2 linked regions of the Undibacterium sp. KW1 genome follow. Each later gene encodes a partner of the first gene's protein in a complex. Links are inferred from orthologs where the notes say so. Each region holds a gene or a part of one and is shown on either strand. Other genes may lie near its edges.

What was found.
Region 2: the proteins of uvrB (region 1) and UNDKW_RS23945 are in contact, whole or in part, in a crystal structure (PDB 7EGT), measured with the Thermus thermophilus proteins. The link is inferred for Undibacterium sp. KW1 from one-to-one orthologs. Residues at the interface, in WP_096411307.1 of Thermus thermophilus: Glu23, Leu25, Arg26, Asp27, Gly28, Glu29, Arg30, Phe31, Arg55, Glu326, Asp327, Phe328, Glu379, Ser382, Gln383, His398, Gly400, Arg401; in WP_096412145.1 of Thermus thermophilus: His654, Arg656, Phe657, Gln666, Asp668, Glu669, Lys680, Arg681, Leu682, Ser683, Lys685, Tyr686, Ala687.

The regions. Positions count from the first base shown.
Region 1 is NZ_AP018439.1:3,301,562-3,309,520, forward strand. The notes cover bases 5,017-7,959. They hold uvrB (excinuclease ABC subunit UvrB), read right to left. Parts: upstream 7,562-7,959; coding sequence 5,471-7,561; downstream 5,017-5,470. Other genes in these bases: UNDKW_RS14865 (hypothetical protein), read right to left, coding at 5,017-5,304. In the rest of the region: cphA (cyanophycin synthetase), read left to right, coding at 1-1,316; UNDKW_RS14850 (ribbon-helix-helix domain-containing protein), read right to left, coding at 1,700-2,044; UNDKW_RS14855 (DJ-1/PfpI family protein), read right to left, coding at 2,129-2,710; UNDKW_RS14860 (diguanylate cyclase), read left to right, coding at 2,951-4,264; more of UNDKW_RS14865, read right to left, coding at 4,786-5,016. UniProt on the Escherichia coli protein: The UvrABC repair system catalyzes the recognition and processing of DNA lesions. A damage recognition complex composed of 2 UvrA and 2 UvrB subunits scans DNA for abnormalities.
Region 2 is NZ_AP018439.1:5,321,210-5,329,255, forward strand. The notes cover bases 2,532-5,561. They hold UNDKW_RS23945 (UvrD-helicase domain-containing protein), read right to left. Parts: upstream 5,178-5,561; coding sequence 2,886-5,177; downstream 2,532-2,885. Other genes in these bases: coq7 (2-polyprenyl-3-methyl-6-methoxy-1,4-benzoquinone monooxygenase), read left to right, coding at 2,532-2,765; dapA (4-hydroxy-tetrahydrodipicolinate synthase), read left to right, coding at 5,528-5,561. Outside these bases: UNDKW_RS23930 (porin), read right to left, coding at 1-248; UNDKW_RS23935 (porin), read right to left, coding at 630-1,766; more of coq7, read left to right, coding at 2,115-2,531; more of dapA, read left to right, coding at 5,562-6,472; UNDKW_RS23955 (ATP-dependent Clp protease proteolytic subunit), read left to right, coding at 6,712-7,272; UNDKW_RS23960 (DUF2628 domain-containing protein), read right to left, coding at 7,304-8,046. UniProt on the Escherichia coli protein: A helicase with DNA-dependent ATPase activity. Unwinds DNA duplexes with 3'-5' polarity. Translocates on single-stranded DNA with 3'-5' polarity. Initiates unwinding more efficiently from a nicked substrate than double-stranded DNA.

The sequences.
Region 1 (7,959 bases):
TCTTGAAACCGATAGAACAACAAAATGGCGGCATCGTTGAAGTCAATGCTGCGCCAGGTTTGCGTATGCACCTCTCCCCTTCTTTTGGCAAAGGCCGCCAGGTTGGTGAAGCGATTATCGCCTCGATGTTTGATGACAATGACGATGGCCGCATCCCTATCATTGCGGTTACAGGCACGAATGGCAAAACCACGACCGTACGCCTGATTGCCCATCTGTTGACAGCCAGCGGCCTGCGTACAGGCATGACCAATACGGATGGCGTGTATGTTGCAGGCCGCCAGATCGATAGCGGTGATTGCAGCGGCCCGCGCAGTGCCCGCAATGTCTTGTCCCACCCTGATGTTGATGCAGCCGTGTTTGAGACAGCACGCGGTGGTGTCTTGCGTGAAGGTCTGGCGTATGACCGTTGCCAGGTTGCAGTCGTCACCAATATCGGTTCTGGTGACCATCTTGGCTTGAATTACATCACCACGGTAGAAGATCTCGCCGTATTGAAACGCGTCATCGTACAAAACGTTGCTGATAACGGCTATGCAGTACTGAATGCGGCTGACCCTATCGTTGCGGCTATGGCCAGCAATTGCCCGTCTGCCGTCATCTTCTTCGCGGCTGATCACCAGCATCCTGTCATGGCAACACACAGGGCTCAGGGCAAGCGCGTGGTATATATAGAAAACGGCCATCTGATCGCTGCTGAAGGCAAGACACGCCATAGCGTACCGCTGGCTGATATCCCTATCACCCGCAATGGCAGCATAGGTTTCCAGGTCGAGAACGTCATGGCATCCGTCGCCGCAGCCTGGGCAATCAATATTGACTGGGACAGCATACGTGCAGGTTTGTTGTCTTTTGCCAATGAAGCCGACAATGCGCCTGGCCGCTTCAATGTCTTCAACTTCCGCGGTGCGACACTGATTGCTGATTATGGCCACAACCCGGATGCGATATTGGCACTGGTACGCGCAGTAGAAACCATGCCAGCCAAACGCCGCTCTGTCGTCATCAGCGGTGCCGGTGACCGCCGTGACCAGGACATACGCCAGCAGACTGAAATTCTTGGTGAATCCTTTGATGATGTGGTGCTGTACCAGGACCAATGCCAGCGTGGCCGTGCGGACGGCGAAGTTGTCGCCCTCTTGCGTGAAGGCCTGAAGCAGGCAACAAAAACCTCACGCATCGATGAAATCAATGGTGAATTCATTGCGATTGATCTCGCCATGGACAGACTGGAAGCAGGCGACCTGTGCCTGATCCTGATTGATCAGGTAGAAGAAGCACTGTCGCATATCGCCAAGCGTGTTGCAGCAGGCTAAAACTCGCTGAATGCATCAAAAAAGCCGGACCAGTTTACAACTGGCCCGGCTTTTTAACTAGAACTCATTTCATAAATAGGGTGAGATGCGTTTGCCTCATAACGTGGACTGGCAAGGCGGACGAGGCAGTCAATAGCTTTGCCTATTGACAACGAGTCCAACGCAGTCCAGCGCACGTTATAAGGCAAACCCACCGGGAACTGACGATTTGGGCGCATTGCAGCGTTGTGCCCCTCGCTAAGGCACCAGCCTTAGCTTCGCGTCACGCCTTGCACTGCATCCCAAATCGTCTTGTTCGCACTCATCCTATTTATGAAATGAGTTCTAATGACGACTTCAACTATTGGGACTTGCCTCTCATGCAGCACAGACCCACTTGCCCATCAAATCATGAAACCCTTGGTTTCAGGTTTAACATTGTGCAAGCCTGCCAGTGGCAGATGTTTGTCAGTGGTGATCTCGCCATCCAGCATCAGCGAGGTATAGCGCAAACAGCAAACCCGCAGGAAGGATGAGAAATTGTCGATTTGACCGCGGTAGGCAATCAACTCATCATACAGCTTGGTGATGAGTTGATTGGTATTCATGCTATCGCGCTGGGCAATCTCTTCCAGCACATTCCAGAATATATTTTCCAGTCTGATGGAAGTCACCACGCCATGCAGGCGCAGGGAACGCGCCCTGGATTCATACAGGCCAGGGTCGGCTTTGATAAAAATCTCGCACATTTTTCCTCCCGCATATCGTCAAGAAAAAGATTTCCTGACGATTATACGGCACTTGCCTGATTTGCAAGCCAAGCCACGACATGACTATAACTTGATTTCCGTTCCCAACAATTGCAGGAACTGCCCTATCCAGGCTGGATGTGCAGGCCATGCAGGTGCCGTGACAAAATTATTGTCCGTTACTGCATCGGTAACAGCAATATTTGCGTAATGGCCACCTGCTGCCTCAACTTCTGGCTGGCAAGCAGGGTAAGCTGAGCATTTGACGCCCTCAAGCACCTTGGCGGCTGCCAAAATCTGAGCACCATGGCAAACGGCTGCTATCGGCTTCTTTGTTTGCGCGAAATGTTGCACGATAGCAATCACTTGCGGGTTCAGACGCAGATATTCCGGTGCGCGGCCACCAGGTAACAACAAGGCATCATAATCCTGCGCCTTGATGCTGGCGAAGTCATGGGTGATGCTGAATCGGTGACCTGGTTTTTCGGTATAAGTCTGCTGGCCTTCAAAATCATGGATGGCGGTAGCCACATAGTCACCTGGCTTTTTGTCAGGACAAACTGCGTGTACTGCATGTCCAACAGCCAGCAGGCTTTGGAAAGGCACCATCGCCTCATAATCTTCTACAAAATCACCGACCAGCATAAGAATTTTTTTGGCTGCCATGATGTCTCCTGAATATTGGTTTGAAGGAGACCCATTGTTGAGCAAATTTCAGCATCGCAGGTAATGACTGGTTACTACATGGCTCAAGAAATTTCCGTCTGGAAATTAACTATATTTTGCGCATTCTTATTGATATTTTGCGACGTATTAATCAAACAGTAACAGGAACTCGTATAAAATCAAATCATGCTCTGGAATTCGATCATACGGGGCGGGTATCGTTTATAGCCTGGAGACAACATGGCAGAAGCAGGACCGCTGTATAAAAATCGGGTATTGCTGCTCACGCAAACCTTTTTCATCATCGATAACAAGAAAGAATTGTTGATCGGTGCCCATAAGTACGACTTCGATATCCTGTTTTTTGACCAGATGAGTGACTTTGTGAAGGCTGTACAGACTTCCGAAGGTCATGACCTGTTCGTGATAGACCTTGATGTGCTGTACAACATGCAGGATGACATGCAGCACACCCGCCGCCAGACCATGTTCCTTAGCGATTTGCTGCAGCGCCTGCCAGATGATCAAAACTATATCTACCTGCAGACCGTGCGCCAGGGTGAGCGCTTCTTGCTGCAACAAAAACTGGTCGATAGCAATTGCATGGCCTACGCAGAAAAACCCATCACCAATGAGGTGCTGGTCGACAAACTGTTCAATATCTTTGCCCGCCAAAAGCGCGGTGAGACTAATACCATCGTGCTTTGCGGCGAGCTATCTTCACTCGACACTGCCCTGCTGGCAGAAAACCATATAGAACTGCTGCACAATCCCGATGCACGTTCTTTGCATGTGCGCGTCAAGGAAGCTCAACCAGATATCGTGCTCATTGATGAGGCCCAGTATTTGCAGACAGAAGCCTTGGTACGCGTACTCAAAAAGAATATAGAATTTGACCCCAGCCGCGAAATCATCCTGCTGCAAAGCCGCCCTGACCCGGCCATGGCCAGGCGCGCACTTGATAGCGGTTTTGATGAAATCCTGACACCCAGCGACGCTGATGTACTGACACGCCAGCTACTGAACCGCGTCAATAAAATCCGCGCCAGCAAAGACCTGATCAGCCGCGACCGCGCCACTGGCTTGTTGAATAAGGTCGGTTTGCAGAAAAAGGCCCAGGAATGGATACGCCGCGCCAGTCGCGAAGACAAACCTCTGGCCTACGGCATCATCGACATCGACAAGTTCAAGAACATCAATGACACCTGGGGCCATTACTTTGGCGACATCGTCATCAAGCGCCTTTCCTTGGTATTGTCAGCACAACTCGGTGAACAGGATTTGCTGAGCCGTTTTGGTGGCGAAGAATTTGTCGTGGTTTTCTGGGATTGCACACCAGCACAAGGAAAACAAAAACTCGACGCCATGCGCGAAGCCTTTGGCAAAATCGTCTTCGAAGTCAAACCTGGTGAAAATAAAAACTTCAGCTTCAGCGGAGGCATCGCCGACTTCCCAACCTGGAATACCGAGAATGCCATGTTCTTGCAGGCGGATGCGATGCTGTATCAAGCCAAGCAAGGTGGGCGGAATCAGGTTTGTGTTATTGGGAAATAATACAACTCAAAGCCATCAAGCTTATTACCAGAGTCGTAGGTTGGATTAACCTCGTAGGTTGGGCTACGCTTCACCAGCCCAACACTGGGCCTCAACAAACGCATACCTTATTTAACCGCCGAGTGTTGGGCTGATAAAACGTAGCCCAACCTACAATATAAGCCCACGCATTCACGTTTCACAAAAAAGCAGGCAACGAGAGTAATTTTCCAGTCCCTGGCCACTCATTTCCACGTGGAAAATCTTTTTTAAAAACCAGCGCTCTTCCAGGTTCATACAGCAAAAACATACTGTCTCGCGAGACGCAATCGCCTCCTGCGCAACTGGTGCATTATTACTGGCTTTTCCCATCCCCAATGAGGAAAGGGTTTCTTTATTGTGTTCCTGTACTCAAGTATCAATACTCTTGTCAATTGGTGCTTTAATTCTATCCTGCCCATGCGCACGACTGGCTTTCTCCAAGGAAGTACAGGCCGGAATTCACGCTGTTTCAGCATAGGTAAATAGTATCAAAAGTCAGTTTACGAGTATTTTATGTACTCTTTTTTATAAGCATCAATGCAGCGCTGCCTGGATTGGTCAAGTGACTCACCTTTTTTTGCAAGCGGATAACCAATTGAACTTAAGAATTCATTGCAATCATTTATATCAAACAAAGACAGGTGATCCAAAGAATCTTCATATGTAAGCAGCCTGCCATCTTTACCATAGAACAGACATGGATCGGAAACACGCCTTGTGTAGTAATGATTTGGATGACTCTCGCCTTCTAAAACAATATCTGGCTTTTTCTTTTTTTTAAATAAATAGGCGAGAAACATAGTAATACAAACTAACCATGGCCCAAACAGCAAACACAGAAAAACACCCCTACCATCTTGAAAACTAGCACTGACCACATAAAATATAAATGAAATAATCAATAACGAGAAAAAAGCTTTGCCACCTCTTCCTTCTACAATCATTCGAATAAACAAAACGAGTGAAGTAATTACAGGAAACAAGATCCACCACATCAACTCTGAAAAACTAACACTCATGCCTGCGCCTCTATTTGATGCAACGATTTAAATTGGCTACAGCTACCTCTACGTTTCGCCATCCAGGCACTGGGTCTCGACAAACGTTTACGTTATTTAAACGCCAAGTGTTGGGCTGATAACCCGTAGCCCAACCTACGCGCTGTTCCACCATAGGCAAGCAGCATCAAAGCACAGAATCATGCCCACCCGCCCCAAACAACTGCTCCTTGACATGCGCTAACTGATCCCTGACCTGGGCCGCTTTTTCAAACTCAAGGTTCTTTGCATGATCCAGCATAAGTTTTTCCAGGCGCTTGATTTCACGGCTGATCTGTTTCTCGCTCATGACCTCATAACGCGCCTGCTCTTGCGCTACTGCCAGTTCCTCCCTCGCTTCTTGCGGATTATAGACGCCGTCGATGATGTCCTTGATCTGCTTGCGTATGCCTGTCGGCGTAATATTATTAGCCAGATTGAAGGCCAGTTGTTTGTTTCGACGGCGTTCGGTTTCCCCCATGGCGCGGCGCATGGAGTCTGTCACCTTGTCGGCATACAAGATAGCCTTGCCATGCAGGTTACGCGCGGCGCGGCCTATGGTCTGGATGAGGCTGCGTTCAGAGCGCAGGAAACCTTCTTTGTCTGCATCCAGGATAGCCACCAGTGACACCTCAGGGATATCCAGGCCTTCGCGCAGCAGGTTGATGCCGACCAGCACGTCAAAAGTGCCCAAGCGCAGATCGCGGATAATTTCCACCCGCTCTACCGTGTCGATATCACTGTGCAGGTAGCGCACCTTGATGCCATTTTCATTGAGAAATTCAGTCAACTGTTCTGACATGCGCTTGGTCAGGGTGGTGACCAGTACGCGCTCATGTTTTTTTACACGCTCGATAATCTGGTTCATCAAATCATCGACCTGCGTCAGCGCTGGGCGCACTTCAATTTCTGGATCGACCAGACCAGTAGGCCTGACCAGTTGCTCTACTGTCTGGTCAGAATGCTGGTCTTCGTAATCACCCGGTGTTGCTGAAACAAATACAGTCTGGCGCAGCTTGCTTTCGAATTCTGCAAACTTCAACGGGCGGTTATCCAGTGCCGACGGCAAGCGGAAGCCGTAGTCCACCAGATTGGTCTTGCGCGCCCTGTCGCCGTTGTACATGCCATTCAACTGGCCAGTCAGCACATGCGATTCATCCAGGAACATCAGCGCATCTGGCGGCAGATAATCGACCAGGGTCGGCGGCGGTTCGCCGGCCTTGGCACCACTCAGGTGACGCGAGTAATTTTCGATACCCTTGGTGAAACCAATCTCGGCCATCATTTCCAGATCGAAGCGGGTACGCTGTTCTATGCGTTGCTCTTCGATGAGTTTGTTTTCACGGCGGAAAAAATCGAGGCGCTCACGCAATTCTTCCTTGATGGTCTCGATGGCACGCAAGACTGTTTCGCGCGGGGTCACATAGTGAGAACTTGGATAGACAGTAAAGCGCGGTATCTTTTGCTTGATGCGCCCGGTCAGTGGATCAAACAATTGCAGGTTTTCGATTTCATCATCAAACATTTCAACACGTACGGCCATCTCGGCATGTTCTGCCGGGAAGATATCAATAGTATCGCCACGCACACGGAAAGTGCCGCGTCCAAAATCAACTTCATTGCGTTTGTACTGCATCTGTATCAGACGGGCAATGACATCACGCTGGCTGACCTTGTCCCTGGCGCGCAGCGTCAATATCATCTTGTGGTATTCGTTCGGGTTACCGATACCATAGATGGCAGAGACTGTTGCCACAATGATGACATCCCGTCTTTCCATCAGCGATTTGGTACAGGACAGACGCATCTGTTCTATATGTTCATTGATGGCAGAATCTTTCTCAATGAACAAGTCACGCTGCGGCACATACGCTTCTGGTTGATAGTAATCGTAATAACTGACAAAATACTCTACCGCATTGCGTGGAAAGAATTCCCTGAACTCACTGTACAACTGTGCTGCCAGGGTTTTATTAGGTGCAAAAATGATGGCCGGCCTACCTGTCCTGGCGATCACATTTGCCATCGTGTAAGTCTTACCCGACCCCGTCACTCCCAGCAGTGTCTGAAAAAACAAACCGTCACTGATACCCTCAACCAATTGTGCAATTGCCGCTGGCTGATCACCCGCTGGCTGGAACATTTGATACAACTGATAAGGTGAATCAGGGAAACTGATAAATTTTGATTCGTCCAGCTGTTCTGACAAAGCTGTTGAATTAACTGGTGCTACGGCCATGATGCGATTACCTTTGCTAAAATAGGTGGCTGTACTATGCAATCTGCCTCATTCCAACCATTACTGTCGGCAACGACAAATATTTCCATATTATCACGATGACTGCTTCCACATCTTCACCCCTGTTTTCCGCCATAGAAATGGCCCCCGCGACCCTATCCTGGGTATCACTGAAGCCTTTAATGCTGACCAGAACCCTGCCAAGGTCAATCTGGGTGTAGGCGTTTATTATGATGACAATGGCAAGGTGCCATTGCTGGAATGCGTCAAAAAAGCCGAAGCTATTTTGATGGAAAAATTCGCCCCACGCACTTACCTGCCTATCGAAGGCCTGGCTGCCTATGATAAAGCGGTACAGGAACTGGTGTTCGGTGCTGACAGCGATGTCGTCAAGGAAA
Region 2 (8,046 bases), 2.0 Mb from region 1 along the record:
GCATTGATACCCATTTCCAATTGGAAATTTGCTTTCAGACCGCCACCCAGGTCTTCAGAACCTTTGAAGCCCAGACGGGAACCGGATTGAATACCACTATCCAGACCCAGTGTGGAGCCAGCAGGATCGCCAGTGTTTTGATGTTGCAAAGCCATATCAACTACACCGTAGATAGTGACGGAAGATTGAGCTTGCGCTGTACCAGCAACAGCAGCCAAAACTGACAGAGCGATGAGTGATTTTTTCATTGATATTTCTCCAAAGGATTTCACATTGATATTGAACTACATTAAGCACAGTTCGCGCAAAACAGAGCCAAAACATTGATTGCACGAAGAGCGCAAATACTTAAGAACCGACAAGACAGCTAAAAAGAAGTTAACGTATTTGACCAAAAATGGTGTCAGGCAGCCAAGCTAAATCGGCTTTTGGAGGGAATATGGGGGTGTTTTGTCTCGAATAAGCAACAAAAGTTACCTTAAAAGCAATAATTTAAATGCTATTTAATTAACATCGATAATGCCGGACAAGTGCTGAAAAATTACATTATTACCAATGAAAATGAAACAAAAACAAAATTGCAAAGGTCGCCTTCGGCGACCTTTGCAAGTAAAACCGTCTATCTACAATCAGAATGCGTGCAATACGCCTACTGCTGTACGTGTTGCAGAACTATTGCCTGCACCAATGATGCCCAATGCCAGGGAAACATCTTGTGCATTAACAGAACCAGCTTTTGCATATGTCAGGGAAGCATAGGCAGTTGTACGTTTGCTGAATGCATATTTACCCAGCAAAATGTACTGATCAGCTTTACCATCGATATCGCCAGAGCGTTTGGTGTTGTAATAAGCAGTAGTCAAAGTCGTTTGATCAGACAATGTGAAGTCTGCACCCAGGCCTATCACAGCCAATTTGCGGCCATCAGCATTTGGCAGTGCATCAATCTTGATTTTGCCCTCAACTTTGGTATGTGCATAAGTACCGCGCAGCATGACAGTTGGAGCAACTTTGAACTTCGCACCACCTGCAAAGCCAGACAAACTAGCTCCACCAGTATTGTCTTTCAGCTTGGCATAAGACAGGGCTGCACCATTGGTACCGTCAGTAAAGAAGCCTGACACACCGGCATAGTTACTTGCAGCGTTGTCGCCCGCTTTTTCACCAAAGCCATACATCAGCGCACCACCGAAGCCTGACATAATTGGAGAAACGTATTTGATCGAGTTATTTTGACGCAAGCCCGAACCACCCTGATTAGTACCGAAACCGCCATACAGCGCACCGGAATTCAGGGCACTAACCATGACGTTAGGATTGGAACCTGCGTGTGCCAGACTGATAGGGTCGGCCAGACCGACAGAGTCAACACCCAGAATATTATTGCGGCCCAGAGTGACGCTACCAAAACTGCCAGACAGCCCTACCCAAGACAGACGGTCAAACAAGGAAGTATTGCTACCAACCTGATTGAATACATTACCACCATAACCTGCACCGGCCGTGCCAGTGTCATTGGCCAGTGTGCCTTCGAGATTGAAGTTGGCTTTCAAACCACCACCCAGGTCCTCAGAACCCTTGATACCCCAACGGGAGGTCAGTAATTGACCAGCATCCATGGAGAATTTGGAGCCACCAGTTGGTGTCTGATTGGTAGTGGCAACTACGGCTGCGTCGATAATACCGTAGATAACGATAGAAGATTGTGCTGAAGCGGTTGCTGCAAATGCGCTCAAGACTGCGAATGCCAGTATCGATTTTTTCATTGAAAGCGTCTCCAAAATTATTAATTTATGCGGCCACAGTTGAAAAGCTTCGGCCATTATTTTACGAATTTAGTCTTGCCAAGACTTCGAAACCTGCTGATTAAGAAGCTAGATTCCATTGAAACAAATTAAAGGAATTAGGGCAAAGAGAATTTGCGAACGATCGTTTTTAAGCAAATTTTATGTGGCGTTATCGCAACAAGCATCTACTTTCTCATTATTAGAATCTTAAGTTTTCTGTAGGTTTCCAGACTTGGTCTGATGGCGCGGATGCTTAATCCTTCCTACAATAGACACTATATGGCCTGGTATGGCTCATGGCTCCATCATTACATGCTTAAAAACAATATGAATCGACCAATAACATCTCCCAGGGTTAGCCTGGATCAAATAATCAGCAAATTTGACCGCGCCTTGCGTGTGGTCAGCGGCCAGGCCATGTCCAGGCGCACTTACCCTGGTCATGATTTGCCCGATGGTAATTTGTCAGAACAGGAGAAATCCCATAGCGCAGGTTTGATGCGTGTTAATCATGTCGGTGAAATTTGCGCCCAGGCCCTGTACGACTCTCAGGGCGCGAATGCGCATACAGAAGATATACGCCAGCAGTTCGAGCATTCCGGCATAGAAGAAGAAGATCACCTGGCCTGGACGGCAAAAAGGCTGCATGAACTGAATTCACATACCAGCTTTCTGAATCCACTTTGGTATGCCGGGGCCTATGCCTGCGGAACCCTCGCTGCCAGATTTGGCGATGCCGTCAGCCTGGGCTTTGTCGTCGAAACAGAAAAGCAGGTAGAAGCGCACCTGGCCAGCCACCTCAAGAAATTACCGGCAGAAGACCAGCGCTCACGCGCCGTGGTAGAACAAATGCGCGTCGATGAAATTGCCCACGGCGCAGCGGCGCAAGCTTTGGGTGCCAGCACCCTGCCCGCTCCAGTGCAGGCAGGCATGAAACTCATGGCCAAGGTCATGACGACGACGGCTTACTATATTTAAAGCCCGAAGTCTTGAAAAGCAAAAAGACTGAAGAAGGCCAACCTATAAACTTGAGCAGTTGAACAACCGAGCTACTGCGCAACTAACACGCAATCCCTGGACTGCGCGTTAGTCTTTTGCTTATATTTTTTCCAGCTTGGCAATGCTCAAGTCCAGCTCCTTCATGCCAAACTTACCGAAATTGATTTGTGCTCTCAGGCTGCCACTGCCGCCACCGCCATTCAAATTCACAATGACACCCTCACCAAATTTTGCATGCTCCACATTCTGGCCTATGCGCCAGGTCATGCTGTCGTTGCTTTTCTTGAAGGTCTGAGCAATACGATTCGCGGCATCATCCGGCGCTTCATCCCAGGCGGACTTTTTATTACCAAACCAGGTCGGCTGTACCCGGGGCGCCAACCACTTCAATGATTCTTCCGGCAACTCATCAAGGAAGCGGGAGCGCATGTTGTAACGCGTCTGGCCATGCAGCATACGGGTTTGTGAAAAACTCAGGTACAGGCGTTTGCGCGCACGTGTAATCGCCACATACATGAGGCGGCGTTCTTCTTCTACACCGCTGTCTTCCTGTGTACTGTTTTCATGCGGGAACAAGCCTTCTTCGAGACCGGTAATAAATACCGCATCAAACTCCAGGCCCTTTGCAGAATGCACGGTCATCAACTGCATGGCGTCTTGCCCGGCTTGCGCCTGGTTGTCACCCGCTTCGAGAGAAGCATGCGACAGGAAAGCAGACAGCGGTGACATCACCGTTGGCAAGGCCGCGTCGGCATCAATAATTTGATCACCATTCTCGCTCTGCAGTAAAACAGCCGCACTGCTGGCAGGCCCGGCAAAGGCTGGCGCTTCTTTGTTAAAGCCTTCTTCCGACACAAACAGGGTGGCAGCGCTAACAAGCTGCTCCAGGTTTTCTATACGGTCTGCACCTTCTTTTTCAGTCTGGTAATGTGTCAGCAGGCTGCTGACTTCCAGCACGATCTTGACCATCTCGGGCAAAGGCAGGTTCTGGGTTTCAAAACGGGCACCTTCTATGAGCTTGACGAAGTTCGCCAGAGAAGAACCCGCCTTGCCAGCCACGTAAGGTACTGCAGCATACATGGAAACATTTTGCTGCCTGGCGACATCCTGCAATTGCTCGAGCGAGCGAGCACCTATGCCACGGGTAGGGAAGTTCACCACGCGCAAAAAGGCAGAATCATTATGCGGGTTGTCCATCAATTGCAGATAGGCGATCGCATGTTTGATCTCGGCGCGCTCGAAAAAGCGCTGGCCGCCATAAACGCGGTAAGGGGTATTTGCCGTGAACAGCGCATGTTCAATGACCCGCGATTGCGCATTCGAGCGATACAGTATCGCAATCTCGCTACGCAGAGAACCTTCACGTATCAGATTTTTTGCCTCTTCTATGATCCAGTTGGCTTCCTGGATATCGCTACTGGATTCCATGATGCGTACTGGTTCACCATGACCGGCATCGGTACGCAAATTCTTGCCGAGTCGTTTGCTATTGTGCTCGATAAGCACGTTAGCACTATCGAGGATGTGACCATGGGAGCGATAATTCTGCTCCAGCTTGATCAGGTTCTGCACCTGGAATTCACGCTCAAAAGCAGACATATTGCCGACATTGGCACCACGGAAGGCATAGATACTCTGGTCATCATCACCGACGGCAAACACCGCGCCACCTTTTTTACCACCCTCGCCCGCCATCAGCTTCAGCCACTTGTATTGCAGGTCATTGGTATCCTGGAACTCATCGACGAGGATGTGGCGAAACCTGTCCTGATAATGCTCACGTAACGGCTGGTTACGGCTCAGCAATTCGTAGGTGCGCAACAGGAGTTCAGCAAAATCAACCACACCTTCGCGCTGGCACTGCGTGTCATACAGATCATACAAGCCAACCAGCTTGCGGTTGAAATCATCATAGGCATCGACCTGGGCAGCACGCAAACCCTGGTCCTTGGCACCGTTGATGAAATACATCAAAGTCTTGGGTGGGAATTTTTCATCATCGATATTATTGGCCTTCAACAAACGCTTGATGAAGGATAACTGGTCGCCAGAATCAAGTATCTGGAAAGTCGATGGCAAACCTGCATCGCGGTGATGTGCGCGCAAAAGGCGGTTACACAGGCCATGGAAAGTACCTATCCACATGCCACGTGTATTAATCGGCAACATGGCAGACAAACGCGTCAGCATCTCCTTGGCGGCCTTGTTGGTAAAAGTCACGGCTAAAATACCACCGGGCGACACCTGGCCAGTCTGTATCAGCCAGGCGATGCGGGTAGTCAGCACACGTGTCTTGCCAGAACCGGCACCAGCCAAAATCAGGGCAGACTGCGCCGGCAAGGTCACGGCAGCAAGTTGTTCGGGATTTAAGTTATGGAGTAAATTTTGCATAGGCAGATTATACGGGACTATGCCTGCCAGCCTGTTTTCCAGTGCCTGAGACAGGCAAAATCAGACGAAATTTATTGTCGGCAGGCTTGACAGGCCTGGCTGCACGCGCAGATAATCAATCCAGCCGATATTACAATTTCATTATGCAAACTCAAGTCAAAGATCAATTTCACACGCAAAGCAGCACTGCTTTGTGTATGGTCTTTACTAAAGCCAAGAAACAGACGCTCATCTGACCGGGGCGTGCTGTCCCGTCAGGTGAGCTGACAGGATGGCAAAAACGGTACTCTTCCCTTTACGCTATAAGTCAACTCCCTGCGGGTCTTTAACCGGTCCAAAGGAGAACAGGTATGTCCAGCAGCAATAATAGCAATTCCAGTAACACTCATATTGAATCCAGTCATCACAACAGGCGCGACGATTTTTCTGGCATCTGGGTCGCCCTGATAACGCCATTTTGCGATGGCCGGGAAGCGGCAGTGGATGTCCCTGCACTGCAGGCACTGGCCAGCAAGTTGATCAAGGAAGGTGTCACCGGATTGGTCGTTTGTGGTTCCACAGGCGAAGCTGCAGCCCTCAGTGAAGAAGAACAATTGCAAGTGCTGGATGCGGTGCTGGCCGTGGTAGCGCCCAATCAAGTCATCATGGGCTTGAGCGGTAATCATATGGGGCAAGTATTGCACCGGCTGGCAGACATAGGGCAAAGGCGGGTTGCCGGAGTATTGGTCACGCCACCGTATTACATACGGCCATCACAGGCAGGCATCTTGCACTACTTCCATGAAATTGCCGAGGCGTCTGCCGTGCCGGTACTGCTGTACAACATTCCTTACCGCACGGGCGTAAATATGGACTTACCCACTCTGCAGCAATTGGCAAAACATCCAAACATCGTCGCCATCAAGGATTGCGGCGGCAATCTGCAAACCACCATGCAACTCATCACCGATGGCGACATACAGGTGCTGACCGGAGAAGACCATCAATTGTTTACTACTCTATGCCTGGGCGGTGCGGGCGGCATATTGGCATCTGCCCATCTGCGGCCTGATCTTTTTGTACGCCTGCAAGCACTGATCATTGCAGGAAAGCTTGCGCAGGCCAGGATAATTTTTTATCGCCTGCTGCCTGTCATGCAGGCCTTGTTTGATGAACCCAATCCTGCGCCGCTGAAAGCTGGACTGGCAGCATCAGGGCTCATACAGGCTAATCTGCGCGCGCCTATGCTGCCAGCAAGTACCGAAACTACGGACAAACTCTTAAGCAAGATGGCACAACTTGACCTGCTTCAATAGCAGATTGCCTTGTCGGCGCAAGCAAACCATCATGCCGTGCAATAACTACTTACAACATGATGATGCGACGACTTAATTCTTTGTTTGCCGTTTGCGCTGGCATGGCAACGGCCCTGACTATCCACAGCAAGCCAGCCTCTGCCATGACCATGCTCAGGTCAAATGACAACTTGATTTTTTATGGCAAGGTGGAGCCTGAAGACGCATAGCGATTTCGCCGCAATCTGTCTGGCGGTGAAGTGCATACTGTCGTATTGACCGAAAGCCCGGGTGGCGACCTGGGCGCCGCTTATGCCATTGCCGAGCTGATCAAAAATAGAAAAGTCAATACCGCCGTTCAGGGCAATTGCTTTTCTTCTTGCGCTGTTATATTCATGGCTGGCACTGAGCGGCGCATGCTGGCCAACAAGAATCTGGCACGAACCCGATTGGGCTTTCATGGCCCACACAATAAGTTAACTCTCGAAGTCAGTACAGAAGGCATACCCAAATTGCGTGAATGGCTACTAAACGCGACAGATGGCAAATTTCCGGAAGCTTTACTGGATCAGGCCATGTATATCAACAATGCCGGTGACATGATGTACTTCTACTACCCGGGTGCAAACAAAAATAACAATATCCGTTTTTGCAAAGCAGGCACTATCGCTTATCCAAAACTGTGTGAAACAGTAACAGGTCACGATGTCGTCAGCGTTGGCATCCTGACTACAGCAGACTTATTAAAGGTTGAAGAGCTGGACCAACAAGCCGCTGGCGGCAAGGAAAACCCTGTGGCTGCAGAAAGCCTCAAGCAATAAAGATCACCGGGATATACCGCAAACCTGTCTCTTACTTACGCCTGATGTAAAAAAATTCAGTCGCGTCGTATCTGCATTCATGCGGTATATCCAGGGTAGAAAAATCACCGCGCATACATCTCCATAAAATTTCCTTTTCCCCTTCGTAACGGGGTGCCAGATAAAAAGTCTGCGCTATGAAGGGAGCAACATTCATCGTGACAGCGATCAGGCCATGCCTCTGGTCAATTTCTATACTCTTGACATAATCTGGTAGCTGGGATTCAAAACCGGCCTGGGCGATATTTTTAGGGAAAGCCTGATGAGCAAGAATATAGTCGCCAACTCCCTGGGAAACGTCTTTTGCAATATTCACCGCGTCGGCAACGGCGTGACGGCCATTCAACACCAGCTCTTTCCTGATTGCTTCATTTTTAGCGTCAAGCTGCTTCCTGGCGACCTCTCTTTGTATGTCAGGATATTTTACAGCGCCGACTAGCGCAATCGTCAGCGCATACAGGCTGAATGCAACAAGTGTCCAGTTCCGTTGTGCGCTCTTGAAGTGCTCCAGACTATCCCAGTAAACATTTTGCCAGGCCCATAGTCTTGCGTTACGACCAATTTTGACAGCGCAAAAGAAACTGATGACAGGACTGAAAAAAAACAGCAAAACCATCCATCTTTTGCCTATGCTGCTTATGTTATTAAGCCCGACCACGCTAGCGACAATGGGAGCTACGAGAAGAAAAAAACTGATCCAGCGTTTATGACGGGCTGTCCAAAAAATCGCAAGCA